3 regions of the Paenibacillus sp. T2-29 genome follow, and region 1 is predicted to be linked to each of the others. Evidence: predicted binding sites of a transcription regulator. Region 1 holds the regulator's gene; each other region holds the start of a gene.
What was found. The regulator Rex, encoded in region 1, represses fermentation and respiration genes when NADH is low (regulators of the CRP and FNR family bind a similar motif). The targets are predictions, from matches to a motif close to TTGTGAAATATTTCACAA.
Positions count from the first base shown of each region.

Region 2: ACU1JV_RS20645 (phosphoketolase family protein) is a predicted target of Rex. The motif match lies at 2,314-2,331, and genes of this name have one in related genera.
Region 3: ACU1JV_RS12895 (formate/nitrite transporter family protein) is a predicted target of Rex. The motif match lies at 7,921-7,938, and genes of this name have one in related genera.

Region 1 covers NZ_JBREVE010000001.1:294,268-304,668, forward strand. The annotation lists gene ACU1JV_RS01775 (hypothetical protein) at 1-428, opposite strand, end outside; gene ACU1JV_RS01780 (HipA family kinase) at 1,258-2,061, shown strand; gene ACU1JV_RS01785 (serine/threonine protein kinase) at 2,058-2,651, shown strand; gene ACU1JV_RS01790 (cell wall elongation regulator TseB-like domain-containing protein) at 2,952-3,476, opposite strand; gene ACU1JV_RS01795 (amidohydrolase) at 3,514-4,815, opposite strand; gene ACU1JV_RS01800 (redox-sensing transcriptional repressor Rex) at 4,802-5,455, opposite strand; gene dinG (ATP-dependent DNA helicase DinG) at 5,483-8,365, opposite strand; gene ACU1JV_RS01810 (tetratricopeptide repeat protein) at 8,523-9,155, opposite strand; gene panD (aspartate 1-decarboxylase) at 9,238-9,621, opposite strand; gene panC (pantoate--beta-alanine ligase) at 9,614-10,401, opposite strand, start outside.
Region 2 covers NZ_JBREVE010000008.1:151,160-161,560, reverse strand. The annotation lists gene ACU1JV_RS20655 (glycosyltransferase) at 1-1,117, opposite strand, end outside; gene ACU1JV_RS20650 (GntR family transcriptional regulator) at 1,434-2,156, shown strand; gene ACU1JV_RS20645 (phosphoketolase family protein) at 2,449-4,833, shown strand; gene ACU1JV_RS20640 (hypothetical protein) at 6,456-8,027, opposite strand; gene ACU1JV_RS20635 (aldo/keto reductase) at 8,363-9,205, shown strand; gene ACU1JV_RS20630 (PspA/IM30 family protein) at 9,383-10,042, shown strand; gene ACU1JV_RS20625 (TFIIB-type zinc ribbon-containing protein) at 10,069-10,401, shown strand, end outside.
Region 3 covers NZ_JBREVE010000004.1:26,407-36,807, forward strand. The annotation lists gene ACU1JV_RS12865 (glutamine--tRNA ligase/YqeY domain fusion protein) at 1-945, opposite strand, end outside; gene ACU1JV_RS12870 (hypothetical protein) at 1,152-1,877, shown strand; gene ACU1JV_RS12875 (GNAT family N-acetyltransferase) at 1,962-2,510, shown strand; gene ACU1JV_RS12880 (GNAT family N-acetyltransferase) at 2,616-3,110, opposite strand; gene ACU1JV_RS12885 (MFS transporter) at 3,236-4,465, opposite strand; gene ACU1JV_RS12890 (molybdopterin-containing oxidoreductase family protein) at 4,512-6,644, opposite strand; gene ACU1JV_RS12895 (formate/nitrite transporter family protein) at 7,001-7,846, opposite strand; gene ACU1JV_RS12900 (FAD-dependent oxidoreductase) at 8,233-9,594, opposite strand; gene ACU1JV_RS12905 (glutathione peroxidase) at 9,986-10,401, opposite strand, start outside.

The sequences.
Region 1 (10,401 bases):
TCTGTATCAGCCTTGATACCTGCTTTTTTCTTTTTCATCTGCTCAACTGTAGATGAAATTTGAGTATACTTTTTATTTTCCATCGCTTCGGCTACAGGAAACATAGCCTCAGACCACCATTGATTCAGTGCTGAATTGGAACGATCTGCGATATCCAGCTTAATGGTACGGCTGCCAATGATGGATTGCCCTTTTTGCTTAACCACATCGACCAATCCGGCCACATCCGCCTGCGGTTTGAGATCTAGTTTCAATACGACCTGATCCTGTTTAATATCTATTTGAGCGCTTGTCACGCCTGGATATTGAGATACCAGTTTTTCCAGAGGACTTTGCATTGTAACCTGACGGTAAATGAACCATCCCCCAAACATCAACAAGGCTGCCAAAACGGCCGCCACAACAATAGGAACTGCACGCAATTTCAAACAACATCCTCCTCTCAAAATGTAAAACCCAGAAGAAACGGGACGAATGTCAACAAACAACCAAATTGCATGATCTTATAGAGATCAGCAACTCATTTTTCTATCATTTTTGTCTATCACTTATAAAATATAGTATATCATAACGTGAATCTAATATCGAAGGCAATGTGTGGAGGAGTTGAGTTGGAGTTGGGGTTAGCCAAAATCCTTGGTTATCGGTGAGGAGGGGGAGACACTGCGTGTAGGATTTAATCTTATGATCGCTGTTGCCATGGGATTCTCTTGATAGTATAAAACATTTAAGGATTAGAATCCCATGGAAAAGGCGAACGCTCCGCTTCTCCAGATTCAAATCCTCCACTCCGCTACTGCCCGCTATAAAGATGAATTTGCTTAAAGAGAGTAGTTAGTTTTTTCGGTAAATAAGTATGAGACTGAAATATGCAAAGCTGTTTTTTTAAGAAACTTCATACATAACCACAAGAAATACAGACCTAAAAAACAACCATTGAAGACCTACCTCAGAACCATTGCCCTGAATAATACATGCTTCCAATCAATTGGGTAGCATCCGCTTGTGTCCAGTCCGATATACTTGCTCTCTCGTAATTTGCTGGTTCGTTGATTCAATGATCACAACCGAAACAATACAACCTTGTCAAGGCGATATCTACGATAATTTAACTACCGAATTGTTTCGTAAATACAAGGATAGAATTGGGTTGAAGCAGCTCTTCTTCTTCAATAGGATCATATCTATACCAACTCTCTCTGAGGGACATACACTAGAACTAGAATCAAATAGACCCACTTTGGAGGAGGAGGGATCATGATTCAGGCCGTCAAATATATTAGACCACTTATTGGATGGAGTTTACCTCACTTGATGGAATGCAGCGATGGTAATTTATATGTAGTCAAACTGTCAAGCAATCCTCAGGGAGTTCGGGCTCTTGCGAATGAGATGATATCCTGCTGGATAGCAAAGCGATTAAATCTCCCTGTTCCCGATAGTCAAGTTATCTACATTCACGACACTTTAAGGATTCAACACTTAAACCTAGGGTACAATCTAGGACATGGTCCTCATTTTGGTAGCCGATATGTTCCTGATTGTACGCACCATCCTACAGATGTAGAACTTGCCAGTTGTATTAACATTACTCAGGCCGCTGATATGATTGCATTTGACCACTGGTTGGATAACAATGACCGCTATTTGTGGCAAGAATCTGGTCAAAATATCTTGGTATCTAGGGGGGAGTTTCCAAAACTGTGGATGATTGATAATGCCAATATATTCAATGGACCAAACTGGACGGTGCAGTCGATGTTAAGTTCAGTTTCTATGCATCGCACGTTTTGGGGTCCTTTGTATGCTAAATTTGTTCCCTTTTTGGATGGTCCTGATCCATTTGGGAAAGCAATAGCTAACATCAAAGCGCTGCCTATAGGCGATCTGCTTGAAGTTATGGCTGTAATGCCAATTGAATGGGGGGTTACTCATGAGGAAATCACAGCAGTCTCGTATGCATTAAATAGCCGAAATAAGAATCTTCCCTATTGGCTGAGTCTCCTGCAAGCTAATTTTCCAGTGTGGAAAGGTCATTCGGAGGGGTGTGATAAAGTATGACAGTCTTCAATATCCAGGTATACCCTGGCGTTCATCGGCCTGGTTCTCCCTATGAGGTACAGTGGTGCAATCCGGCTGGCTTACCCTTTCTTGGGGCAGGCGCACAAGGTGCAGTTTTTCAACTATCGACAACTACTTGTGTCAAGGTCTATGCTAATGAATTCGATACTCAGCAGGAGGCTGACTCCCTCCTTAGAGCTTCCTCCGCATCGTTTGTTCCCCAAGTTTACGAAGTCGGTCAAAACTATATCATAATGGAATTTATTCAGGGACAAGGCATTAAAGCATTTCTTTCTGTCCAACAATCATTTCCTTTTTTTCTTGCTAAAGGATTGTTAACGATACTTTATGAAATGAAACGAGTTGGATTTACTAGGATTGATACTGCATTGCGCCATGTATACGTTACGCCCGAGGAACAGATCAAGGTGATTGACCATGTGAATTCGTATAGGACAGTTCAACCATATCCGGCAAGAATGCTAAGTAGTCTTGCAAATATAGGTTATTTAGCCCCTTTTATTCACTATGTTAAGAGGGAAGACCCAGCGATATACACTGAATGGAATCAAGCATCTATTATTCCTTAGGATCAAATTGAAAATTTAGGATTCAATTTTTCAGTCTAAGCCTTTATTTTCACATAACAGTTAGTTAAGTAGGCAAGTAAAGGCGCTTCGCTGGCTTACAGCCAAGCTCGCGGGGTAGGTAGTTAAAAAGACGTAAATACGAATTTTATCGTATTCACGTCTTTTTTACCCTTGAAATATTTAATATAATAACGAATCCCTTAGCAACAACGACCATAAGATCAAATGGACTACGCTGCGCTCCTAACGATTCTAACTCTCCAAACCCTGCTAATCACCATAGCCACTCCCTACATCACTCTAATTATTGGGCAAAGTATACTTTATCCCCGTCGATGCTCCATCTGAGAAACGGTAAAAGGTATAGTTATGATGGCTTTCATCATCGTAAAACAGTTGCCATACATATTCGCCATTGAACACACTCGGTTGGAGCCTTACAATTTTTGCATTTGGAAGTTGCTGCTGAATTATCGCTGTCATTTTTTGCTCGTCGACTCCGTTTTTCATCAGCTCGGTATGAACACCGCTTGGATCTGCGACAGGTACGTTAGGTTGTCCTTCCATTTTTTGAAAAGGAACCCACACCATTATATTTTCATTCTGTGCGTTTTTTCCTTGAACCACCCAATAAATCTGATCCCACACAGACTTCCAAGTCTGAGTCGTGCTAACCAGACCACCTGATTGCTTGGCCTTAATGATAGCGGCATTTTTCTCAGCCACCTGGTCTTGAGTAACGTAGGAATAATACCAGAAAATGCTGACCAGGATCAGTATTACGGCCAAAATGGCGACCGCTATCCATTTCTTCTTATTTTTCAAACCTGTGCTTCCTCTCTAAGGGGATGTGACACCTGAATTAGCGCGACAGCAGCCCTTCAAAGGCGGCTTGTGCCTCATGTTTGATACGTTCCTCGTCCATCGTCAGGCATTCGCCGTTTTTCACAACCTGACGACCGTCTACCCACACATGAGCCACGTCTTTGGCACTTGCAGAGTATACGGCATGGGAAATAAGATCTGTACGCGGCAAGAAATGGGCCTGATTCAGATCTAGCGCGATAAAGTCAGCCTTGTTGCCTGCTGCCAGCGCTCCTACTTCTTTTAAACCAATCGACTTTGCACCATACTCTGTTGCCAGACGCAGTGCTTCATTTGCAGGAACTGCTGTTGGGTCGCCAGATACTCCCTTGTGAATGAGTGCCGCCAGACGCATTTCCTCGAACATATCCAGGTTATTATTGCTGGCAGGACCGTCTGTTCCAAGAGAAACAGTAACTCCTGCACGCAGCAATTCAGGCACTCTAGCTACACCACTTGCCAGCTTCAAGTTGCTGCCTGGATTATGTGAAACCGCCACACCTCGTTCCGCTAATAAAGCTATCTCTTCGTCGTTCAAGTGTACGCCGTGGGCAACAAGTGAAGGGCGGGAGAAAAAGCCAAGCTTATCTAAGTGTGCAACTGGACGCAAACCGTAGTCGCGTACGTTTTGCTCAACTTCGGCGATCGTCTCGGACATGTGCGTATGCAATGGTAAATCGAGATCATGTGCTGCTTGAACAAATTTCTCAATAAACGCTGGCGGGCATGTGTATGGGGCATGCGGAGACATCATCGTTGTGATACGTCCGTCTGCTTTTCCATGCCAGTTACGGGCAAAAGTCACGGCCTCAGCCAGCTTGATCCGCTGTTCTTCTTCTGAACAGAGTCCAATGGCTCCACGCATCAAACTTGCACGGATGCCCGACTCTTCAGCTACACGTGCCACCTCATCCATATGATCGTACATATCCAGGAAAGTTGTGGTTCCACCTTTCAGCATTTCCAGCACTGACAAGGATGTTCCCCAGTAAACATCCGTAGATGTAAACTTGGCTTCCATAGGCCACATTTTTTCCTGAAGCCACACTTGAAGTGCCAAGTCATCTCCATACCCTCGCAGCAGAGACATCGCCGCATGACCATGAGTATTAATCAGACCAGGCAAAAACAATAACCCGTTACCATCGATTGCTTCTGTCTCTTCCTCACCCGCAGGCAGAGTCTCGCCAATGTAAGTAATACGGCTATCCTCCACAATCATAAAACCATGGATTACCCCAGCTTCAGTTCCATTCACGGCAAAAGAACCGTTTTTAATCATCCATTTATTCACTGTCATATTGTGCTTCTTCCTTTCCGTCCTCCAGATAATAAGCGAGGCTAAGCAAGTCAGTTGTAAAGTCTGTGGCATGTATCCGAATGTTAGCCGGTGCCTTGAGAATGATAGGTGCAAAGTTTAAAATCGCTCCAATTCCACTCTCAATGAGCCTATCAGCTACGTGTTGTGCCTCAAAATCAGGTACAGTAATAATCCCGATTCGGATATTTTTTTCTTTCACAGTCGCTTCCAATTCATCCATCGGCTGAACGACTAAGGTATTGATTCTGGCCCCAACCTTATCCGGGAACGCATCAAATACCGCCACAATCTTCATATTGTCTTTTAAATAAGCGTTATAGTTTGATAGGGCTTGACCCAGATTACCCGCTCCGACCAATACTACATTAATTTGCTGGTCGATTTTCAGAATATGGCGTATTTTCTCAATTAGATAAGAAACATCGTAACCGATACCCTTCCGACCAAAATCGCCAAAATAGGCAAGATCTTTACGAATTTGGGCCGGATTCAAATCTAACCTCTGTCCCAGCTCTTGAGAAGAAACCGTAGCCACCTCCCGTTTGTGCAGTGCATTCAGATAACGTAAATATACGGGTAATCTCCGTACGACAGCCTCTGAAATTTTATCTGATTTCATACTTGCTCCCCCTAATTGTAACGGACTTTAGGTGTCCGTCCGTTGTGCCTCTGTCTCCGGGGCGGATTGGAGCCATTCGGCGATGCGGGGCACCATTTGCTCCGATGGCATATGCTCCATTTTTGGTCCCGGTAACGAGTACAAAAAGTGCTTTCCATAATAGGATTCGATCACACGCGTATCGTAAACGATAACGACTCCGTGGTCGCTCGCTGTACGTACCAATCGCCCAAATCCCTGTTTGAAGCGAATAACTGCTTGTGGTACAGACAGCTTCATAAATGGGTTCTTCTTCTGCTGCTGGAGCAGCTCGCTTTTTGCCTCCAGTAACGGGTGATTGGGCGGTTGAAACGGCAAGCGAACGATGGCCAGACAAGTCAAAGCCTTCCCTGGAATATCGACGCCTTCCCAGAAGCTGCTGGTTCCCAGCAATACAGAAGCCTTGGCTTCCTGAAAACGACGGGTTAGCTTGCTCCGACTCCCACTGTCTACACCTTGTCCTAACACGGTAATATCGCTGGATGCTAACGCCTCTTTAAGTGGCTCATACACTTGCCGGAGCATCCGATAGGAAGTAAACAGAACAAGCATTCTCCCCCGCGTCGCCTGGGCAGTCGCTCCTAGAGAGCTAACGAGCATCTCTACAAAATGTGCATCCCCTACACTGCCCTTCACACTCGGAAAGTCTCGCGGAATGACCAGCAACACCTGATCCCTGTAATTAAAAGGTGATGGGAGCTGTGACGTCATTAATCGTCCTTGATCCGCGGCCTCCTGCAAGCCGAGTTGATCGGTCATGTACTGAAACGACTTATCTACCGATAAAGTAGCAGATGTCAAAATAATACTTCTTTTTTTGTCAAAAAACATTTCTTTCAACTGGCGGCTCACATCGACGGGCACTGCATAAAATTGCAATGATTTACTACGGAATTGCCCACTCGCTTCGAGCCAATATACGGTTGTTTCATCATCGAGTCGTATAAAGAAGCGCAAATTTTCCCTAATCCCCGCCAAATCCTTAAGCAGACCCGTGATATCTGTAATGAGACTATCCGCCGCATAATCGTCGTGTTCTTCCTTGACATCCAGCATCAGCTTGTCGCCCTTGCGCAAAATTTCACTCAACGTTACATAAAGCTGATTTTCCAACGCCGCCGCTTGATCCCACTTTGCAGGCTTGGCCGACGGTTTGAGACGCGAAGAAAATTGTCCCGTTTCACCCGGTGTGGCATCAGACCGCTCTGGCAACATACCAAACAGCTTATCGCTTAGCAGGTCCCAAGTTTCCTTAACCTCTAACACGAGTGGGTACAGCTGATCAATGGTCGAGGCCCATTCCGTCGACTTCTCATGCCCCGACTTTGCCAACTGCTGACGTAACGAAGGCAATTGTCCGTTCTTACTGTCCTTGAACAATCGAGTCAGCGTATGCACGAGTGTGAAATATTTCATATGCATGCCCAGGTGCTTACCGGCTACTTCCTCTAGATGATGTGCTTCATCAATGACCAGATGTTCATAGCTGGGCAATAGCTGGTGACTTGCTTTGACGTCGGTGAACAGCTTGGAGTGATTCGTTATAACCACATCCGCTGTTCCTGCTTCATGACGTGCACGATGATAGTAGCATTTGCGGAACCATGGGCAAGAACGGCCAAGACAGGACTCGGAATCACTAGCTACTGTTTCCCAAAAATCCCCTCCACGGTTGCTCAGGTTTAGTTCCTCATCATCACCGGTTTCTGTCAGAGTCAGCCAGACAATCATTTGAGCCGCTGTAATCAAGTCTTCCTTTGGTGTCGCGAAGTCTCTTCTGTTTATTTTATGTTCAAACTTACGCAGACACAAATAATGCCCCCGACCCTTAAAAATGGCAGCCCGGAACGGGAACGGAATCACTTTTGTCAGCATCGGAATATCACGCTCTCGCAATTGCTCCTGCAGATTAATGGTATGTGTGCTTACTGTGACCCTCTGCCCATATTTTACACTGTGATACAGTGACGGAAGCAAATAGCCTAGGGACTTCCCTGTTCCTGTACCCGCCTCGATCAACAAGTGCTTATCTTGACTCAGGGCTTGATTTACACCCTCAATCATTTGTGTTTGCGCCTCGCGCTCCTCATATTGGCTCAAGGATGAACGCAAATTGTCCCGCACATCATCCATATACTCCTCAAAGGAAACGCCTGAGAGTGGATTCGGATCATCTTCTCTACGTGGAGTAGCCAATTCGGTCCAATCTTCCACTTTAAGCGCAAGCTGACGAAAAAACTGATGTTTCTCCAAATCCTGAATAGGGTCTAGCTCTTTCTCTTCTCGTATGCCGTCAAGAAACCAACCCAGGTCACTGTCTTCCTCTGCGAACAAATCGCTGAGCCGCTGTATCGTTATCAGAGGTAATGCCTGAAGCTCACCCAGACACTTTAAAAACACCTCAGCCGTAGCCAACGCGTCGCTGTCTGCTTGATGAGGGCGGTCATGCGCCAGCCCAAACTCTGAGGAAACAAAACCCAACTGATAAGAAGATAACGACGGAAACATAATTTTCAGAAAATCCATCGTATCCAAAATTCTACCGCTAAAGGGTAAATATCCACACCGGTCCAAAGCGCTTTGCAAAAAATTGAAATCAAACGCCACATTATGACCGACCAGTACGACATCGTCCAGCATAGGCACGAGCTCCATCATCATTTCTTCGAGTGCAGGTGCATCCTTGACGTCATCATCTGTAATTCCGGTCAATCCGGTGATAAAAGGTGGAATAGATCTGCCAGGGTTTACATAAGAGCCGTAAACACGGGAAATGCTGTGATCATGATCTATAATTGCAAGTCCGACTTGAATGATGTCATCCGCGGACTGGGTGCCTGTCGTTTCAAAATCCAATACCGCAAATTTCATTCGAGCTTAATCCTTTCTTATGACACATACAAAAATAATAACTCTGTATAATAGCATAGCAGAAGATTGTCTGTTTGGAAATTAAGACAGCCAAAAAAGACGATGCACACACCGCCTAAGGAGGTGAGCATGCATCGTCTTACTCGGTGTCTGACAACTACATCCAAGTCAACAAGGAACTGTCGTAGCGAAGCTTTTCGGCACCGGACAAACAGGCTTGCATATTGTGCAGTGGCTCGGGCAGCGTTGGATCGAACTGGTGCGCGAGAGCAAAATATTTTTGCGCCTCTTTTACGTCTGCCTGCTTTGCCATCAAACAGCCTAGCGCATTATAGATGACCGCTTTTAGCCCTGACTGTTCAGTCAGGTGTAGCACCTTTTGAAACTGGCTTATAGCCTCTGCTGGATCATCCAGTTGAAAATGCGCCATTCCCATATAGATGCGACTCTGCCAGCTGTCCGGAAAATGCTCCAGCACCTGCTCAAATTGCTGGATTGCCTCCGGGTACATAAGTAATCGATAATACCCCTGCCCCCGGTCAAATGCCGGTAGCTCCTTTTCAGGCAGCTCAGCGTCAGACATGTCGGCCTCTGCGGAAAAGCCGGCTGCACGCAGGCAAACCATTTTTTCCTCAAAGGCCAGCCACTCATCCATAATTCCGTCACTCATTCTCCGCAGCAGACTCCAGTGCTGTAGCAGCTCCTGTCTGCGGGGGCCCTGGGCTGATGGGTAATGCTTCACGATATCATCTAACATGCTGTTCATTTCTGCGAATACATGCTGGAACATGTGCATCCCGCCCTTACGAAAGATGGATTAATACACTCACATTTTTCGCTTAAAAGACGGGTTTCATCCGCATTCCCATTCATTACATGATCGTTGCGTGTACTTCCTTGTTCATCGTTTGGGCTGGTTTATTATGTTCATCCACAAATACCACAGTTGGTTTGTATGTTTTGGCCTCTTCATTTGACATGGAAGCATAGGAAATAATAATGACTGTATCACCGGGCTGGACCAGACGGGCTGCCGCACCGTTGAGACAAATCACGCCGCTCCCACGCGGTCCGGGGATCACATAGGTTTCCAGTCGAGCTCCATTGTTATTGTTTACAATTTGAACCTTTTCATTCTCCAGCAGATCCGATGTCTCCATTAAATCTTCATCTATGGTAATACTGCCCACATAGTTCAGGTTAGCTTCAGTAACCGTCGCGCGGTGAATTTTAGATTTCATCATGGTTCTAAACATGGGAAAGTACCTCCACTTTCTGTATTCTTATATTATCAATCAGTCGGGTATTCCCAAATTTTACGGCTAGCGCAACAATGACATCTTCTTGCACATCACATAGGCGCTGCTCAGGACGAAGGGGCTCCAGGCCAGGAAAAGTTAATATTTCAATGTAGTCAATATCTGCCAAAGGAGATGAGGAGATGGTCGACTCCACCATTTGATGTAACTGCTCAATCGTAATGGTGTTCTGTACAATATCTTCGCTCACTTCTTGCACCTTGCGCAGTGACTGGGACAGCACCAACGCCTGCTCACGCTGTTCCGCACTCAAATATACATTGCGGGAGCTAAGAGCCAAACCATCGGCCTCTCTGACGATAGGACAAGGTATGAGGGTCACATTCATATTGAGATCAGCCACCATTTGTTGAAGCACAGCAACCTGCTGCGCATCCTTCATTCCAAAGAAAGCCAAATCAGGACCTACCATGTTAAACAGCTTAGCTACCACTGTAGTTACACCATCAAAATGGCCAGGACGGGAAGCGCCGCACAAGCGGTCTGTCAGAGCGGATACGTGAATTTTAGTTTGAGTTGGCTGCGGATACATTTCTGCTACAGTCGGCATAAATACAATATCCACGCCTTCACGTCGCGCTATTTCCAGATCACGAGCTTCATCGCGAGGATAGCTGTCCAGATCTTCGGTAGGTCCAAATTGAATCGGATTTACGAAAATGCTAAGCACCACCGTATCTGCCATTTCACGCGCCTTTTGCATCAAGCTTGCGTGCC
Region 2 (10,401 bases), on a different contig from region 1:
CTCGTAACACGTGGGCGACTCGGCTTTTCCGGTTCTCTGCTTTCTTTTTTATCACCCGTAATGCTTGCTGGTATGCTGGGTTGTTGTTTTGATAATAAAACTGCTTGGCAGCAATGCGTAATGTCCTTCTCAACAACATAGCCGATGAACGTGTTAACCTAGAACGGAGTCCCCTGCGTAATACGCGCAGCGTATTTTTGTAGGTCTCAAAATCCTCGGATGGAGGAATTAGAGCGAATAAATTTAACGAGGAGTCATTGAACCCGTAAGTTTCATACATGATTCTCAGATTTTCCGTATTTAAAACGTTACCTCTAAGATGGGTTGGATGTTCCTGATGATATCCGACCACCTCTTTGATGCAATAAAAAGGGATTTTTAAGCGATGCAGTCTATAGCCCAAGTCCCAGTCTTCGAGTCCGTACAGCACAAACCGTTCATTGAAACCTCCAATACGAATCAAGTGGTTGCGTCTGATGGCTACACAACGAGTTACTAGCATCATCCAGGGAGCTACGTCCGTTGAGGCAAATTGTTTTTGAGTACTGGGCGGAACCCTGGTGGGGCTAACGACTTTAGACAATGCACCCGTTTGATGCAGGACATCATGAGGGGTGATGATCGGGATAATTTCATTCGCTGTTTCAAAGTCGGGATTCCATAAGCCTGATTGTGTAAGTATGCTCCGACAATGTTCTTTTTCTTCCACAGAAAAGTCAGGGTGATAATGGGTAAATGCATCGTCCCACGAGTGAGGAATGCCTGAAAGCACGGATTTGGGATACTTGCGGTGATAACGACTCACGGTTTTAATGAAATGAGGTAGCACCAAAAAGTCAGCGTCGCAGAAAATGATATATATCCCTTTTGCCTGGCGCAGTCCCAAATTTCGAACGGCAGATCGACCACGTTGTTCCGGGTGTGACACATAGATAAGAGGATAGGATGCTTTGAAGTCTTCAACCATTTCTTTCGTTCCATCTGTAGAGCCGTCATCAGCTACAATCACTTCGAATAGTTGCTTGGAATAGGTTTGCGCTTCAAATGAGGCGAGTGTGAGCAGCAGCTGCTGGGCTCGATTATAGGTTGGAATGATGACGCTGTAGCGGATAGCCAATGTGATCTCCCCCCACCATTTTTATTAGAACACGTTTGAACAAGATAAATAATAACAATGTATTCAAGGATTTTAGCCTGGTCTGGTCAAACACCCCTCAAGGTGCGAAACAGGCTTGGTCATATTGAGGATGTTAAGGTGGAGGTTCTGTAATTTTTGCTATTTTGCAGGTATTTTCAGTGGTATGATGTATATGTCATGGCAGCATTACGCATAAGGATGTAAAGTAAAAGAGATACAAACAAACATGAGATGAAATGGACATGTTTATGGTAAACTATATGGAGTTATAGAAGACCTGAAAGAGGAGTACTATATGACACAATTTGTCTATAAGCAAATTATTGACGATCTTAAAATGAAAATTTTCGCTGGAAAGTTTGCAGATATGAGATTGCCAGATGAACGTAGTCTTAGTGAGACTTACCAGGTTAGTCGTAGTTCCATTAAACGCGCTCTGACTAAAATGGAGAGTGTCGGAATTATTTTCAAAAAACAAGGCTCCGGGACATTTATTAATCCCTTATACATAAGAAATGAATCTATCTTTAACTATGAAGGCTCTAATCTAGGAGTTACTGATAATTTTCAAATGCATGGCAAAAAGCCAAAAATCAAAGTATTGAGTTTCGAGGTCATTCCACCGACAGAAGAACTACAGCGCGATTTGTTCTTGGATACCCATGATTTTGTTTATAAAATTGTTCGCTTACGCCTGTTTGATGACGATCCCTTTATGATTGAAACGGGCTACATCCCCATTAAAATTGTCCAAGATTTAAATCAGACGATTATTGAGGGTTCCATTTTTAATTATTTGGAAGACTCGCGGAACCTGGCCGTCACCAAATCTTTTTTATCCATTTTTGCAGAACCGTCCCAAGAGAATGATCAAAAGCTACTACAATTAAAAGAAAATGAACCGGTAGGCATTATGGAGGGTGTTTTCTTTTTGGATAACGGCACGCCATTTGAATTTTCACATATGCGGTTTCATTACAAATATTTGAAATTTAATACCTTTGTATCGGTACACTAACGAAAAGACTGGAGAATTCTCCGGTCTTTTTTTTATGGTTTTGAAAAAGGACTAGAGTCTGCAAACTCTTCATTTATCACAAATTTTATTGGTTTATCCTGCTATATATTTTAATGTAAGAGCTTTTTAACTGTCTTTTTAATTTATATTTCATAGTATGTTCAAAATTTCACAAAATTGGACCGTATCACTTGTGAAAAAGGTTGAATTAATTCAGTGTAGCGTTATGATGTACATGTAGATGAAATTTCCGGAAATAAATTACAAACAAAATTACTAGGGAGTGGACACCATGGCTTTATCACCCGTGTTAGAAGATTACTCGTCTAAAACATATTTGGAAAAACTTGATGCATACTGGCGTGCAACCAACTACATTTCAGTAGGTCAGCTTTATTTAAAAGACAATCCTTTGTTGAGAGAACCTTTGAAAGATTCGGATGTAAAGGTTAAGCCTATTGGACACTGGGGCACGATTCCAGGCCAAAACTTTATTTATGCTCATCTTAATCGTGTTATTAATAAATATGATTTGAACATGCTTTACATTGAAGGTCCTGGTCACGGCGGCCAAGTTATGGTTTCAAATTCATATCTTGATGGAAGCTACACCGAAATTTATCCGCAAATCACTCAAGATATCCCAGGCATGAAGAAACTGTTCAAACAATTTTCGTTCCCTGGCGGTATTGCTTCGCATGCTGCTCCTGAAACACCTGGATCTATCCATGAAGGTGGAGAGCTGGGCTATTCCCTTTCTCATGGTGTAGGTGCTATTTTAGATAATCCGAATCTGATTTCGGCTGTTGTTATTGGGGATGGTGAAGCTGAAACGGGACCATTAGCCGCTTCGTGGTTCTCTAACAGATTTATCAATCCAATCACGGATGGCGCAGTGCTGCCAATCTTGCACTTAAATGGCTTCAAAATTAGTAACCCAACGATTATGTCTCGCCAATCGAAAGAAGAGTTAACTTCGTTCTTTAAAGGTTTGGGTTGGGAACCGTTTTTTGTTGAAGGTGAAGACCCTGATCACATGCATCCAGAAATGGCGAAAGTATTGGATACTGCCATCGAGAAGATCGAAGCTATCCAGAAGAATGCGCGTGAAAATAATGACCTTACTCGTCCGGCGTGGCCAGTACTTATCTTCCGTTCACCTAAAGGCTGGACGGGTCCAAAGGAATGGGACGGAGTGCCGAATACAAATTCGTTCCGTGCCCATCAGGTTCCAATTCCAGTTGATCAAAAAAATATGCAGCACGCACCTGCCTTATTAGAATGGCTGAATAGCTATAGACCAGAGGAATTGTTCGACGAAAACGGTCGTTTAAAAGCTGAGATTGCTGAAATTCTGCCTACAGGCGAGAAACGCATGGGAATGAACCCTGTTGCGAATGCGGGTAACCTTATTAAAGACTTGAAATTGCCAGATTTCCGTAACTATGCGCTGGATAACTCCACGCCTGGTAAAGTGATTGCGCAAGATATGTCGGTTTTGGGCAAATACGTTAAAGATGTGGTTGTATTAAATGAAGAGAATCGCAATTTCAGAATCTTCGGACCTGATGAAACGATGTCTAACCGCTTGGCTCCTGTTTTTGAAGTAACCAAACGCCAATGGATGGATCAAATTATTGAGCCTAATGATGAATTCTTGTCATCTTATGGTCGTGTCATTGATTCCCAATTGTCTGAACACCAAGCTGAAGGATTGCTGGAAGGTTATGTGTTAACAGGCCGTCATGGTTTCTTCGCAAGTTACGAAGCCTTCCTGCGTGTGGTTGACTCGATGATCACTCAACACTTCAAATGGTTGCGTAAAGCAACGGATCAAGGATGGCGTGCAGGCATCCCATCATTGAATGTTGTAGCTACTTCAACGGTCTTCCAACAGGATCATAATGGGTATACACACCAAGATCCAGGTTTGTTAGGTCATTTGGCTGATAAGAAACCAGAATTTATTCGTGAGTATCTGCCAGCTGACGCCAACTCTCTGCTAGCTGTTTTTGACACCATTTTAAATGATCGTCAAAAGATCAATTTGGTTGTTTCGTCCAAACACCCACGCCCACAATGGTTTTCTGCTGATGAAGCGAAGGAATTGGTGGACAAAGGGTTAAAGATTATTGACTGGGCAAGTACAGATCAAGGTGGAGAGCCTGATATTGTTATCGCTTCTGCCGGTACAGAGCCAACGATTGAAAGCTTAGCTGCGATCTCTATCTTGCATAAAAAACTGCCTGATTTGAAGATTCGTTACATCAACGTAGTAGACTTACTGAAGCTGAGAAGCCAAAAGTTAGATCCTCGTGGATTATCTGACGCTGAGTTTGATCAATTTTTCACAAAGGACAAACCAGTCGTATTCGCTTTCCATGGTTACGAAGGTCTGATCAAAGATCTGTTCTTTGATCATCACAACCATAACCTGCATGTACATGGTTACCGTGAAAATGGCGATATTACGACACCATTTGATATGCGTGTATTGAATCAAATGGACCGTTTTGATTTAGTGAAGGAAGCTGTTCTAAACTTACCTGACGCTGGAAAGTACGCGAATATTGCGGATGAAATGGATGCAATGGTTAAGAAGCATCATCAATTCATTCGCGAAGAAGGCATTGACTTGCCAGAGGTAGAGAACTGGGTATGGGAAGGCCTGAAATAAAAAAAGTACAGTACATTTCAGCTTTGTGTTGGACAACCAAGCAGTCTAGCATGAAGTGAAATATATGATTTGGTAGCAGAATAGAAGTGCCTGGCCCCTTGACTTCAAGTATGTTTTCAACGGGGATCAGGCACTTTTTGATGTAGCACACAGAGAATTTAATAGGGAAGTCACAGCGGATGTCAATCCTTATATTGAACGAGCAATGAATACAAGTTATGTCCCAATCAGTTTGTTTCAGAGATTATACTAAATCTTTTTGACTGCATTTTGTTGGTAAGCATCCTTTCGGAGAATCAGATGTTATACCCTAAAGAGAGATGACTACATAGCGCTGATTCCCACCAGTATCCATGAACGCCATTAGTCAGGAGGCAGAGTTCAAAGGGAAGTACATAAGCCAAGTCAGTCCCGGGGTCATATACCCCTAAAACAGAGAAAACCATACATCTCCCCCAAGAGGAAGCATAATAGCCAGCTCACAGATTCACGAACCAAGTAAAAATTACGCAAACCCGGAACACACAGGAATAAGCGAAAGATTCTGAGCATGTTGGTATAACTTTCGGTAACGTTAAGATAAACTTGACTATATAGATCAATTCGGACTACGACAAACTTTGGTGAAAAAAGTAAACATAAATGTATATACATAGACATAGACAGGTGGTTGTAAGTATCTATAACGACGTATTCAATTGTTCTAAAAGTCATCCCCTCCTAGGATTAGCAACGTTACCGGAAAAGGTGGACGAAACTTTCTTGCCCGCTGCCATTGTCCCTTTCATGTCCCCTATGCTGCAAAGCCCGTTTCTAGTCTCCGACATCCGGATCTCAGGCACTTAAACGCCGAAAGTGGCAAATCTGCGACCCGACAGCCGTGGGTTTGAAGGACGTATTCCAACCCCTAAGAGTCAGTGGGCAAACTGAAAGTTACGTGGTCTACATAGGTATAAGGTAACCTACATGGGGGTTAGGCCACTTGAGTCAATCACTCTGGTGACTACACTTCACATATTCCGGTGAAATGTCTCTCTCTCACTGACATTCTCAAGTCTCAACTAGAGTACCATGCTTCACCATCCGTTTCCTTGCCTACAAAGTTCCCTAGACTGTAATGGTATTATACGTTCTGTTCCTTACTTCTCTGAGTATAGGCTACGTTGAGATCGAACTTACTAATTCGCATGTGATTTATCTGTTCAGGTGAATGTAAAAGAGGCCTATCAAATGGGTAGGCCTAATGAGAATTTTCTTGTTCTGTTTCCGAAGCTTGATGAGTACTAGCACTTTTGATTCCGGTTGTCTTTCTTTTTAAAGGATCAGATGTGGAATTCTATTTCTCCCATTTATCTAGTAATGAAGGATTCAATCATATTATTGAATGATATCCTTTCGTGATTTGTTGCTTTGATAAGAGATGAACCATCTGTGCTTTAAATTCAGAACTAAAGGTATGTCTTTCTTTTTAAGTCTTTTTTTGATCCTTCAAGAATTGGTCTGCGATCTACTATACTAGAACACAATTTTTCTGTCTAGGAGAGTATAGTGTAGCTGATCTACGCTTAGTGCTTGTAAAACATACTTGGATATTGCACCTCTCACATTGATTATGACAAAGTTTATGCCGGATCAGCGTCAAGGATATTGGAAAAGTAATTATTTACATCAATGTCACTATCTATCTTGTTTATTAACATATTCAGGCTTTCTTCAAAGAGTAAAATTTTTATTGAATCATATCGATCATATTGCTTTCCGAATCTTTTACATACTACTTGATCTAGTTTGAGATTTTGTTCTCGAAGCTTCTTTTTACATTCACGAGCAGCTTTATAACTGAAATTAATAATGGTGTAGTAGTAACCATTGTCGTAGCCCCAGTACCAGTTATATGAATTGTGTTGCAGCACTCGGTTGAAGAAAAAGAGAAGAATATCATTGCTAATTGTGTTGTCAACGCTTATTATAGCGCGATCAATTGCAGTTTTCAGCATTGCATGCATAGTTGCAGCTACGCAATCATATGAGTAATCAAGCGGGGAGCCATGTCTTTCGGAGTATCCTTTTGCAACAGAGAGAAAGTCAACGTAACGATTATATTTTTTTGGTTCAATTGATAGGAAATGAATGACACTTTCTAAAATTTCTTTTGTAAACATACTATTGAAAAGATTAGCTTTACTATTACGCAATTGATTAGATACATCTTTCTGGGCGATTTGGTAAGAGCTAATTGTCTTAATACAATTGCTAAAAATCTGAATACATGCGGGGACGTAAAACTTGTAGTAGTTAGATTCCTTAGCAGTTGAAAATGCTAAAGAGTTGATATAAGGGACATTATTAATACGACATTCTTTCATAACATCCTGAACAGGTTTAATTAATTCTAAATGTTCTTCACAAACATCTGCATACAGACGTCTAATCGAACAATCTGGATTTTTATTAAATTTGATCAATCTTGATAAATAATCGTCCGCTGTATCAACGGAAGTTATGTTAACTTCATCTTCATTAATCGCATGTTTGCCTATGAATAAAACGGGTAAATGTTTATAATCCTGACACACTTTAATTAAGCCTTGTAATATTACTGGTGATGGTGTTTCATTTTTTCCTACTATTATGATAGCATCTGCACCAGCAAATGGGATTACTCTCTCTATGTCATCTTGGTCCCCAAGACCCCTAGTATCGACAATTCTTAATACATCAATTTCGTTTATTCTCATTTGAGAATATAAATCTTTATTAGCAGGAACCTCCATTGTTATTTGATTGAAAAATGTATTTGGGGTGTTTATAATTTTGAAGACTTCCTGAAGAGATTTACCATTTAGATACTGTTTGGCATAGTTGTTGATGGTTTGTACATAATTATCATTAGATTTCTCTAATTTTTGAACATCTTCAATATTGCTCAGAAATGTTTCAAATCCAGTATCTCCAAAAAAGTCGAGGTCAGAATCTTTAGAGTATTTAATATTGCAAAAGACAGAGTTAACTCTTATAAATTCATAATCTCCAAATAAATATTCTATAGTCACTTTTGTAGTGCCTGCATGACCATCACTAGATGAAGCATATTTTAGTTTCTGTGGAGATTCTGCCAGATGTCGGATGAGTGTACTTTTCCCACAACCTGACTCTCCTATAAAAACTATTTTGACTTCTTGCAGCTTATCCATACAACATGCCCCCAAAATTGTTAGTGGAATTATTTTTTTATTTGTTTGAACCAATCGGATAATATTCCATCTTAACTATATCATGACAATTGACCCATTGTATAGTTCAATAGAACCATCGTTAGTTCTTTATTGATTTCTCAGTTCGATTATTGACATATTGCTAAAATTGAGTGTAGTTTTACGGTGGTTGATTAGCTGTAAGACGATGCATAGGTTAGCGCCATTAGGTTAGTAGTGGGTAATAAGTATATGGGGAACTGAATGGTTCGCTGCATTTTGTCTGAATATTGAAGAGGTATTATGGTATAAGAGAATAGGAGGAGGCTGTTAATATGAAACAACCAATTCCGGAGAAGGTATTGAATGATGGCACTGAGGTGCCTGTCATTGGATTTGGAACTGCTGGATTGAAGGGTGCAGATGGAGTAACAGCGATAGCTAGCGCGATTGATGCAGGTTACCGTCTGATTGACACAGCTTTCAACTATGAAAATGAGGGTGCTGTCGGGAAAGCTGTCCGGCAGAGTTCTGTACCCAGAGAAGAATTGTTGATTTGCTCCAAACTGCCGGGTCGTCGACATGCCTATCAGGAAGCCATTGTCACGATTGAAGAGTCATTATATAGAGCCGGTTTGGACTATTATGATTTGTATTTGATCCATTGGCCGAATCCCAAAATTGACCGTTATGTTGAAGCCTGGCAGGCGTTAATTGAGGCGAAGAAGCGGGGCTATATTCGTTCCATCGGAGTCTGCAATTTTCTGCCTGAGCATAATGAACGTTTAATTCGGGGAACTGGTATCGCGCCGAGTATCAATCAGGTTGAATTGCATCCATTATTTAACCAGGAGTATCAGCGTGCAAAAGATGCTGAACAGGGCATTGTGACGGAATCGTGGAGTCCTTTGGGGCGTGGGCACAGCATGATGGAAAACGAAGAGATTGGGAAAATTGCTGCTGCTCATGGCAAAACCGCGACACAAGCGATTTTACGTTGGCATATCCAACTGGGAGCGATTCCGATTCCTAAGGCCTCTTCCGTAAAACATCAGACGGAAAATCTGGACATTTTTGATTTTGAGTTGTCACCAGAGGAAATGAACGTCATTTCGGCGCTCAGCAGAGAAGATGGACGGATATGGGGGCAGGACCCCAAGTCCTATGAGGAGCTATAATCTACAAGAGTACATGAGAAGGGTTCAAAAATCTGTGAAGGGTTTTTGAACCCTTCGCTTTGAATAATAGCCGAAAGTATTCGCTGGTCCGGTATATAGCTATGATGAATGATGAACATTTTTAACCGGATTTGAGGTATGATATGGGGGAATGTAGTCCTTTCGAAGGAGGTCATCATGGGGATTTTGTCAAGGTTTAGGGATATTATGAAGATGAATATCAACGCCTTAATGGATAAGGCGAGTGATCCGGAGAAGACGATTGATGATTATATGCAAAATCTAAATAGTGATCTAGGCAAGGTGAAAGCGGAAACGGCCTCAGTGCTGGCTGATGAGAAAAGGGCGAAAAGAGCACTGGATGAATGTAGAACTGAGATCAAAAAGCTCCAGCATTATGCAAGTAAGTCTGTGGAAGCTGGCAATGAAGAGGAAGCTCGAAAGTTTTTGGAGCGTAAAGGTTTGCAGGCGGAGAAATTGGAATCGTTACAGACATCCTATGACTTAGCTTCGGCAAACGCCGTACATATGAAACAAATGCAGGAGAAATTGGTGTCCGATATAGGGCAACTGGAGTTGCGGCGTGCCGAACTTAAAGGGAAGCTGGCGATCGCCAAAGCACAGCAAACCTTGAATTCTATGGGTGACCATGATTCTGTTTTCGAGGCCTTGGAAGAAAAGGTGAACAGGGCATATGATGAAGCGATGGCGATAGCCGAGCTCCGAACAGGAACGAAGGACGACCTGGATGCGTTATTCGCACAATATGAGAAGAGTACCAATCCAGAAGATGAGCTGGCTGCAATCAAGAAGAAAATCAACCCCAAAGAATCATAATAGTTTCTACATGAAGAGGTGAGCAGATGCCGGTTATCGAATACAAATGCCCCAACTGCGGCAGCGGCATGGTCTTTGACAGTGAGACAGGAATGCTATCATGCCATAGCTGCGGAAGAGAGGACAACATCGATACGATTCCTGATCCTCTGACTAATCGTATTTTTTCAGAAGATGAGGCCCATGAGTATCATTGCAATAACTGTGGAGCAGTGATTATGACCGAAGTGGAGACGAGTGCAACGGTGTGCAGCTTTTGTGGTTCTGCCGTGGTGCTGGGTGATCGACTGACCGGAGAGCTAGCTCCGGCGCAAGTTATTCCTTTTTCGATCAGCAAGGAAGAAGCCATAGCTGCATTC
Region 3 (10,401 bases), on a different contig from region 1:
GGAAATGCCTGTTTCATATACAAAACTGCGAATGGCCTCTGGCGTATAGCCGCGACGACGCAAACCAGAAATGGTCGGCATCCGCGGATCGTCCCAGCCGTCTACGTGCTTTTCATCAACCAGAAGCTTGAGCTTACGTTTACTGGTTACCGTTTGTGCTAGATTTAGCCGTCCAAATTCATATTGATGAGGTACGTTTTCCATCTCGCATTCAGCTACAACCCAATCGTACAGTGGGCGTTGATCTTCGAACTCCAGCGAACAAAGCGAATGCGTTACGCCCTCAATCGCATCTTCTAGCGGATGCGCATAGGAATACATCGGATAGATGCACCAGGTATCGCCTGTATTGTGATGGGCCGTGTGTGAAATGCGGTAAATAACCGGGTCACGCAAATTGATGTTTGGCGAAGCCATATCAATCTTGGCACGCAGCACCTTTTCACCATTCTGGTATTTGCCTGCACGCATCTCTTCAAACAGCTTCAAATTGTCTTCCACGCTGCGATCCCGATAGGGGCTGTTTTGTCCCGGTTCTGTCAGTGTTCCGCGTGTTTCACGAATTTGGTCCGCGCTTTGGTCATCTACGTAGGCTTTCCCCTTTTGAATCAGCAGGATAGCACGCTTGTACATCTCTTCAAAGTAATTGGAGGCAAAATGTTTTTCCTCCCATTCATAACCAAGCCACTTCACGTCCTCCTGAATGGAGTTCACGTATTCCGTGTCTTCCTTCGCCGGATTGGTGTCATCAAAACGCAGGTTCGTGCGTCCTCCGAATTCATCTCCCAACGAGAAATTGATCCATATGGCTTTAGCATGTCCAATATGCAAATATCCGTTTGGTTCAGGTGGAAAGCGTGTAACAACTTCCTTTACCTTACCCGTACGTAAATCCTCTTCAATAACATTTTTAATAAAATTGGGGGGAGTAATCGGCTTCTCCACGCTAATCAACCTTTCTTCCGTATAATCTGTGTATAACCTGTTCCCTTAAATATACCCTTTCACACCGCATAACTCAATAAAATGAAAATCGGGATGCTCTCTTCAGCAAAAAAAGATGCAAGTTATGAAAAAGAGTTAACATTTTCGGCAAATAAATTCGTTATAGTGTATATATCTTTTATTTTACCGGAAAAGGAGACCCACCCGTGTTTAAGCTGTTGATCGTCATCCTGCTGTCTATGCTGCTGTCCTCTTCCGTTATGACTTCCGATCATCCTTCTTCAAGCATGGTGACCGAAACTGCATTATCTCATGCGCTGGCTAGCGCACCAGAAGACTCAACTGTCCGCCTATACGCCGTGAGCCCGTCCCAGGGACTCTTTCATTCAGCCGTACTGGAAATCGGCCAGCAGCGCCGCACATTCCAGTGGTCGGGCTCGGCGGATATTTCCACCGCACCACAGTTATTTTACAGAGATGTAAACGAAGATGGGATCCGTGAAGCCGTTGTAATTCTCACACGTGCCTCGGGAACAGGTGTGGAATTGCAGGAGTTGCATATTGTTAACGTACAAACAATGGAGGAATATGCAGTTGAATCAGCAGCAAATGCTGTATCTCAGCGAGTACATAGCTCCGTGGAGCTACGTGACCACAACCGCCAGGTGCATATCGCTGTTATGATTGACGGTACTACACACACGATGGACCCCAAAGCGTCCGTATTTTATGATGATCCAGCCCAATTTACAAAGCATCTCGATTTTAGCTCTGTTGTAATGTATGACGCCGAACAGTTCCCACTGCATGCCACTGTATCTGGTAGCGTATCGCCAAGCGAATTTGTAGGGGATTTGGATCTGAAATATGTATATGAGCAGGGGCGGTTCCGGGTGGGACCTATAAAATTTGAAGCTTCCTCTCCCTTTTGACGACTCTCGCAGAATAAGGTAGCATGGGATTAAATGCTAGACTGGCTGGTTTAGCGATTTTCCGAGTGAAAGAGGGGATTAATCATGTTTACATATGCGTTGGACGAACGCACAGTCCTTCGGCCGCTCACCAAGGAGCATGTGCAGCCTCTGTTTGAGCTGATCGAAATGTCCCGTGACCGCCTGCGTCAATGGCTTCCATGGGTAGACTCCACCACGGAAATCAGCCATACAGAGCAGTTCGTGCAAGGCGCCTTGAAACAAGCCGCAGAGAACGGTAGCCTGACCGCTGGAATTTGGATAGACAACGAGCTCGCTGGCATCATCAGCTACCATGAGATCAATTGGGCCCACCGGTCGGTTAGCATCGGATACTGGCTTGGGCACGGTTACGAAGGACAGGGTCTCATGACCAGTGCCTGCCGCGTATTCGTCGAATATGCGTTGATGGAGTTGGACTTGCATCGGGTCGAAATCCGTTGTGCAACGACGAACCGCCGCAGCCGCGGTATTCCAGAACGCCTGGGCTTTGTGCTCGAAGGCATTGTACGCGAAGCAGAGTTGCTGCCAGATGGCTATATGAACCACGCAGTGTATGGTATGCTCCAGAATGAATGGAAGCAACTTCGATAACATAGTACTGCACAACAACGCCGCAGGCCTGATCAGGTCTGCGGCGTTGTTGGTTATGAGCTGGACATCACAACCGAATGTTGCTGCCTCTCTGTAGCCTCCGGTCTATTTTAAGAAATAGGCCATTAGAACATCATCCACGAATTGGCCTGCGATATAAAACTCGTCATGCAGGCGCCCTTCAATTGCAAAACCGCACTTTTCATAAAACATAAGGGCTTCCGTGTTACAGGAGAGTACACGCAAACTTAACTTGCGTATGCCCTCCGCAGCTGCAATCTCCTTCATGGAGTTCATGAGCGCCGTCCCAATACCTTTGCGATGATAGTCTGGACGTACAGCTATATTTATTTCGAGTACATGACAATTACTAGCCAACAGCGTTGGAGGACGAAATCCAATATACCCGCAGAGCACTTCCTGTTCGATGGCGACCAGTTGAGAGCCTGGAGGCGTATTGCGCAGAAACTCTCCACGCGACTTCCATGACAGCGAGGCAGGAGCCGTGCGTTCATTCCATACCAATTCATCCAGCGCAATCAGATCAGGAGCATCCTTCATCTCCGAATGACGTATCGTCAAGGGTTGACTTGTAAACAATTCCTTTCAATCCTTCCTGTGAAGGCTTTCCTGAAGCAATAACTGCAACCAGCTGTCACCTATTGTACCATAATAAAAGCTCATTACTGAACTTTTATTGGGACTTAAGGACTGGGAACATCCACCTAAGAAGGAGTAGTATCCAAATTATCCAAATCATGCCGAAAACGGTTCAACCAGCTATGCAAAATGAAAAACAGAATGGATAATATGGCTACGCCTAATGCCAGCCAAAGTGTGGGCGGTAACCCACCGCCATCATATAACTTCCCCATAATATAAGGTCCCATCACCCGTCCGGCTGCGCCAATGCCCCCTACAAGTCCAATGTAAAAAGGTGCACCCCGACCTCCATGATCAGACAGGAATGCTGGAACCGCAGGTGCGATCAGCATTTCTCCCAGAGTCGCCAGTACCATAGCGAATATCATCCCAGTATAGTTCTGTGTGCCCAGTATGACAATATAAGCTGCCAAATAAAATCCTCCAGCCCATGTCATTTGTGCCGAAGCGTGATGAGCGTACAGCCGTTTGATCCAGAAAATAATAGGTTGTGCGGCAAAAATAAGAATACCATTCAACGTCCATAGTAGCCCATACATCGTTTTAGGCAAGCCCTGCTCAATAATATAGGGAGAGACTCCCGTATTCCAGATCGAATTACCGAACCACAAAAAAAGTGAACCTAACCCCACAAAGAGATACAGCCTGGTATCACGAAACAGCAATCGAGCTGGTATTTCTTCTCTTTTCATCACAGACTTGCTGAGCTGAACTTCCCCCTCTTCCCGATCTACCCTGCTTAGATACGACCAGAAGAATCCGGCAAATACCGCAGAAGTCACCCCGTTCATCACAAAGCTGAGCTGATAGGAAAGGTCGGCCAGAACGCCGCTCAGTCCCGTTCCGAGTGCCACCCCAATATTGTTCGCGACATAAATGATATTAAACAGCTCTCCACGTCGGTCAGCAAAACGAAAACCTACAAAGGCCTGAATCGCAGGCACAGATACCACATTAAAAAAGCCGATAAAGCCCATCATGATGACAAAAGCTACCCAATGACCACTGGTAAATGGAAGCGAGAGAAGTCCCAACGCATTCATGGCCAGTGAGCCGACAATCAGTTTCTTGGCTCCAATACGATGATAAAGGGCTCCGCCCAGCACTTGACCAAATATTCCGCCTAAAGACTGCACTAAAATCGCAATCCCCGCATCTCCCATACTACGGTTTAGTTCGTCGAATACATACATGCTAACGAGCGGCCACATGAGGGAACTTCCTGCGGAATTAATCAGGCTGGCAATGAGAAATACTTTTACTTCTTTCGGATAAGACTCCAACCATTTCATATATTTTGCTTCTCCTTTTGCACCTGACGCCATTAAAGGCATATTCTCATTGGCGCTTCACATTCACCACCGTTGAGAAAAAAGTAGCCCCCTGCCCCATATCCGACAGCCGGTCAGAGGTTAACGCATTGGCACGCTGTCTGCGTCCTTTGCCTTTCCACCATAATCCTTGGCTAATCACCGTGCCGGGCAGCATCAGATCGGTAACCTTGGCTTTCAATTCATACATTCCCCTGTCATTCCAGACGGTAACCGGATCACCATCTGCGATGTCTCTTGCCTGAGCATCCTCCGGGTGAATTTGCAACAAAGGCTCCCGCTCCAATCGCTGATGCTTGGGCAAATTAGCAAATGTAGAATTCAAAAAATTATGGTTTGGCGGTGAAACAAACATCAATGGAAAACGGTCATCCGCTTGCGGCCGATGCTCTCCGTCATACCCTTCAATCAGCGGTACATAGGAGGGCAATGCGGGCAGACCTGCTTGTTTCATTTTTTCCGAATACAACTCAATCTTGCCTGAAGGCGTAGTTAGACGCTCCAAATAAGTAGCCTTTGGCGTCATATCAAGCTTTACAAAAGGCGACTTTTTTAAGGCATCCAAGGTTACACCCTTGAGATAAGGGTTCGTTGGATTATCAAGCGCGCCTGCGATCATATCTTCTTCACTTTCTGTAAAGGCAGCTTCATCAAAGCCCATTGCCTGTCCGAGCAGGCTAAATAGCTCATAATTGCTTTTGCTTTCCCCAAGCGGATCAATGACAGGCTTCTGCATCTGGATATAGTGGTGCCAGTACGATTTGTATAAGTCTGTTCCTTCAAAAGAAGACGCAGCAGGCAGCACAATATCTGCATAGCAGGCCGTATCGGTAAGGAACAGGTCATGAACAACCGTAAACAGATCCTCTCGTTCAAATCCCTCCGTCACCCGTTCCGAATCGGGTGCTACAACTACCGGGTTACTACAATATACAAATAACGCCTTAATCGGTTGTTCCTTCTGTAGCAGCGCCTCTCCAATCCGGTTCATGTTGATCACCCGGGCATCCGGGTTCTGTCGCAGATCAGGACGCTCCAGATGGGCGCTGTTAATCTTGGCATAAGCACCATTGGAGCGCGACGCTCCCCCGCCGTGTTTCAACCATTGTCCAGTGAGTGCAGGCAAGCATGTAACTGCACGTACGTTCATACCGCCATTATCATGATGCTGAAGCCCATTTCCGATATTGATATAGGCCGCTCGCGCCTTCCCGTACATTTCCGCCAAACGGATAATATCCTCTTTCGGCACGCCGGTAATCTGCGAAACCCGCTCTGGTGTATAGGTCTTAACATGCTCGCGCAGTTCCTCGTGACCTACGGTATAGCGACGTAAAAATTCGTCGTCTGTCAGCCCCTGATCAAACAGCACATGCATAACCCCCAGCGCAAGCGCCGTATCCGTTCCCGGATATAAGGGAATGAACCAATCCGCCCATTGCGCCGTCCGGTTGCAATGAACATCAATAACGACCACCTTAGCACCTTTTTTACGTGCTTTCTCAGCCAATACGACCTGATGCATGTTGGTGCTGATGACGTTTCCGCCCCATACAATAATGAGCTCTGCATCCTCTGTGTCCTCCGGGCTTGTGCCGCCCTTAAATCCCATAACCGATGCCCAGCCTTCATTCCCAGCCACACTGCAAATCGTCTGATCCAGTTGGCTTGAACCCAGCGCATTGAAAAAGCGACGATCCATTCCATCCACACTCAATACACCCATATTGCCATAGAAGCTGTAGGGGAGAATGGATTCTGGTCCATCCGTACGTATCAACTCCTTGAACCGACCTGTAATGGTATCGACCGCCTCCTCCCAGCTAATTCGTTCAAACTTCCCTTCCCCTTTGGCGCCTACACGCTTCAACGGATAAAGCACCCGATCCGGATCATATACTCGCTCGGTCATATTCCGGACTTTGTTGCATATAGCCCCTTTGGTAATGGGATGATCCGGATTACCAGTCACCTTGACTATCTTTCCATTTTCCTTGTGAAGCAGGAGCCCACACGTATCCGGGCAATCCAACGGGCATACGGCCGGAAAAATACCGTTCTGCTGCTCCGTCATCCGCTGTCCTCTGTGTAAGTTGTGTTGAAGTGTGGCCTCAAGAGGCGCGCTATTGCGATGATCCATGGTGTTAATGCTCCTTTCCGTTGCCGTTTCCAAAAATTACACTGTTCTTATCATATCTACAGCTTTGGCCTATGGCAAGAGAAGGATTTTACCACACAGCATCTCTCCAAAATATATAAAAATCCGCCTGCTGTTTAGAGCAAAACGGATTTTAAAAATCATAATTATTTTTTTATCATCCTGTTTCATCATTACATACCCAGGGTAAAAGAGATCAAGGCATTATGGACGAGAGCACACTCATCCTCCATGCCAAATCATGGACCACTCCCAAAAAAATCCGCCATGACAGGTTTCGTTCCCCCGGGCCTGTCATGGCGGATTTGCTTTGTTCATTGCTTCATAAAGTAACGTGATTATGCATGATCACTCAACGGATTAGATGCAACGGAAGGAGTAATTTGAGATTCATTCACGGAATGTGTGTTGGTTTGAGTTTTTTTCAGATAGGCCAGCCAGTAGGCTCCAGCCACAAACAGACTGCCTCCTACCAAATTCCCCAACCAGACCGGAATGAAATTCATAACATACTCTGCCCACGAAAAATGACCTGCAAAAATAGCCGCCGGAATGAGAAACATATTGGCTACAACGTGCTGAAATCCAATAGCAACAAAGGCCATGGTCGGGAACCAAATTCCCATAATTTTGCCGCCGATGGAGTCTGTGCTATAAGCCATCCATACAGCCAGTGCTACGAGCCAGTTACATCCTATACCTGATATAAAAGACTGCAAAAAGCTTTCATGCAGCTTATGCCCTGCCATATCCACCACTTTATCCAGGTAAGGACCCGTTTCGGTCAAGCCCAGAACATGCCCGAAGAAAAATGCAACAAATAATGCACCTGCAAAATTACTGAGCGTAATAATCGCCAAATTACGAAGCATGGCTCCTGTCTTAATTCGTCCTGCCCATCTCGCCAAAGGCACTGCCATCATATTGCCGGTCAGCAATTCCCCACCAGCGATCAAAACTAACACCAGACCTACAGGGAACACCGCAGCTCCAATAAAGGTAGCAATGCTTCCCCATTCTTTAGGTGCACTTGCAATAACGCGTATATCCAGCAAAAACCCGAGTGCAATAAATGCACCTGCTAAAAATCCCAATACTACCGCCACAGTCCACGGGTTGTTCGCCTTGGCCACTCCTGTTTCCACCGTCTTTTCGGCAATTTGCCCCGGTTTATAGCTTGCCATCTGCCCCCGCTCCTTTAATATCTTTTAAACAAAATATTCTTCTTTTATATTTTATTTAAAATCAGTGATTTTGTTTGTGAAAAAAATCACTTTCTAAAGTATAAAAAAAACAGCCCTTGGATAAAGGACTGTTTTTCTATTTTATTACATCTACTGCGCTACTACGCGCTTTACATTTAATTGTATTCTTCCTTTTCAACAGCTCTCAAGAACCAAAGAACTCCGCCCAGACCGACGGCTGCAACAACTACAAGAAAAAGGATATAAAACAAATCCATTATAAAGTCTCCCCCTAATCCTTATGCTCTCTATATTGTACTATAAGGATTCATCCGTACGCTTCAGATTGTTGACAAACTTATGAACAATGTCACAGACAAATCGAATTATACAGTAACTGGGTTCCGTTCGGATATTGTAGGCAATGCTTGCAAACCTGCCGCGTTCAGGAAATTCCAAGGCTTGTTATAGTGCGGCTGGAAGAAGAAATCGACAAAAGCCAACTGGTCAATGGTCATATGATTTTGAATGGCTACAGACAACGTGTTAATGGATTGCGTCAAATCGACCTTCGACATAATTTGCGCCCCAACAATTCTCCGTGTCTCCTGCTCATATACAACCTTCAGCAATACCTTTTCAGAGGTTGGCATAAACTCAGGACGATAGCTGTCCTCAATGGTTACAGCTTCTACAGTCATCCCCTCGTCGGTTGCTGCGGCTTCTGTCATTCCTGTTCCCGCAATATTATCTTCGTAAATTTTGATACCCGAGGTTCCTTGTGTTCCCATGTAGGCAATGGTCGGCTGTACCAGATTGCGTGCCACCAGCGTCCCCATTCGAACCGCATTCGTCGCCAATGGGATATAAGCTGTTTTGCCAGTCGGATTATAACGAATTGCACAACTGTCGCCTGCTGCAAACACATCCGGGCAGCTACTTTGCATATAATTGTCCACAATGATCGCACCGTTAGGCAACATATCTACCTGACCTTTGAGCAGATCCGTTTGAGGTCGGAAACCAATACAGAGTATAACAAGCTCTGTTTCATACTCTCCTTTGGAGGTCACGACCTTACTTACTTTACCGTTAGTCCCCTCAAAACGACTTACTGTCTCGCCAAGTACCAGCTTAATGCCATGTTCTCTCAGGGAATTCTCAATCCGGTCTGTATACTCATGGTCTAAATACTTATTCAATATACGATCAGCACTGTCGATCAGCGTTACGTTCTTACCGTTCATTTGAAAAGCTTCTACCAGTTCAACACCAATGTATCCGGCTCCGACGACTGTAATGTTCTGTACGTGCTGGGCTTTCTCAATGATTTCATTCGAATGATTATAGTTCTTGCAGAGCAAAATATGATCAAGTTCAATGCCTTCCAGCTTCGGAATAATTGGCCACGATCCAGTAGTCACAATCAATTTATCAAATGTGTCCGTAAATTCCTCACCTGTTTGGAGATTACGTGCATGCAGCGTTTTGCCGGCTGTATCCACACTCGTTACCTCATGAAGCATCTTGGTCACTACACCCATATCAGCCAGTTGATCTGGGGACGAATAAAACAATCCGTGTGGATCTTTGACGACACCACCTACGTACAGTGCAATACCACAAGATAAAAATGAAATATTGTCATTACGCTCATAAACCGTAATTTCGGCATCTGGATAACATTTAGCTGTGTTGACTATGGCTGCTGTACCTGCGTGTGTACATCCGATAACTGCTACTTTCATGTTGAATTCCTCCTTGGTGTGTGGGCATAAAATGTATAATAATTGTGAATACTTTCACTTAGGTAACTCGTTACTTCTTGTGATTTATTTCACTTCATGCGCTTATTATAGTGTGATATTTTTCACATTACAATAGCTTTTTATGATATTCACAGTTTGTCCACATTTAAAAAGGTAAGGATGTCTGAGATCAGCCGTTTGCTGAAATCTTTTTTTGCTCCATTCAGTTTTCCCTGTCTGCCCCCTGATTATTCCCTTGGAACAGACTTTCACACGATGCGTCAATTCTTAGGCAAATGCTTATTTAGGGAATAAAAAAAGGTCTGTTTCCCCTGAGACAGGCGGAAATCAGACCTTGTTTATACATATACTTTGGAATTACACGAAGCTATTATAACAACTGTTCAATGGCAGCTTTCATCGCTTCTGGTGACTCCTTAGGCTCAAAGCGCCCCACAGGCACACCTTCACGATTCACAATGAATTTCGTAAAATTCCACTGAATTGTACCATCTTCCTGTTCTCCAGGCTGCTGCTTCTTCAAATATTCAAACAGAGCTGCTGTATCCGGTCCGTTCACATCCACTTTGGCGAATACCGGGAAATTAACCCCGTAATTCAATTGGCAAAATTCAGCCGCTTCCTCGCTGCTGCCCGGCTCCTGACCGCCAAATTGGTTGCAAGGGAAGCCTAAAACAACGAGTCCTCGATCCTTATATTCGTCATAAAGCTTCTGCAAATCCCCATATTGCGGGGTAAGTCCGCACTTACTGGCGGTATTCGCAATAACCAGCACTTTACCTGTGT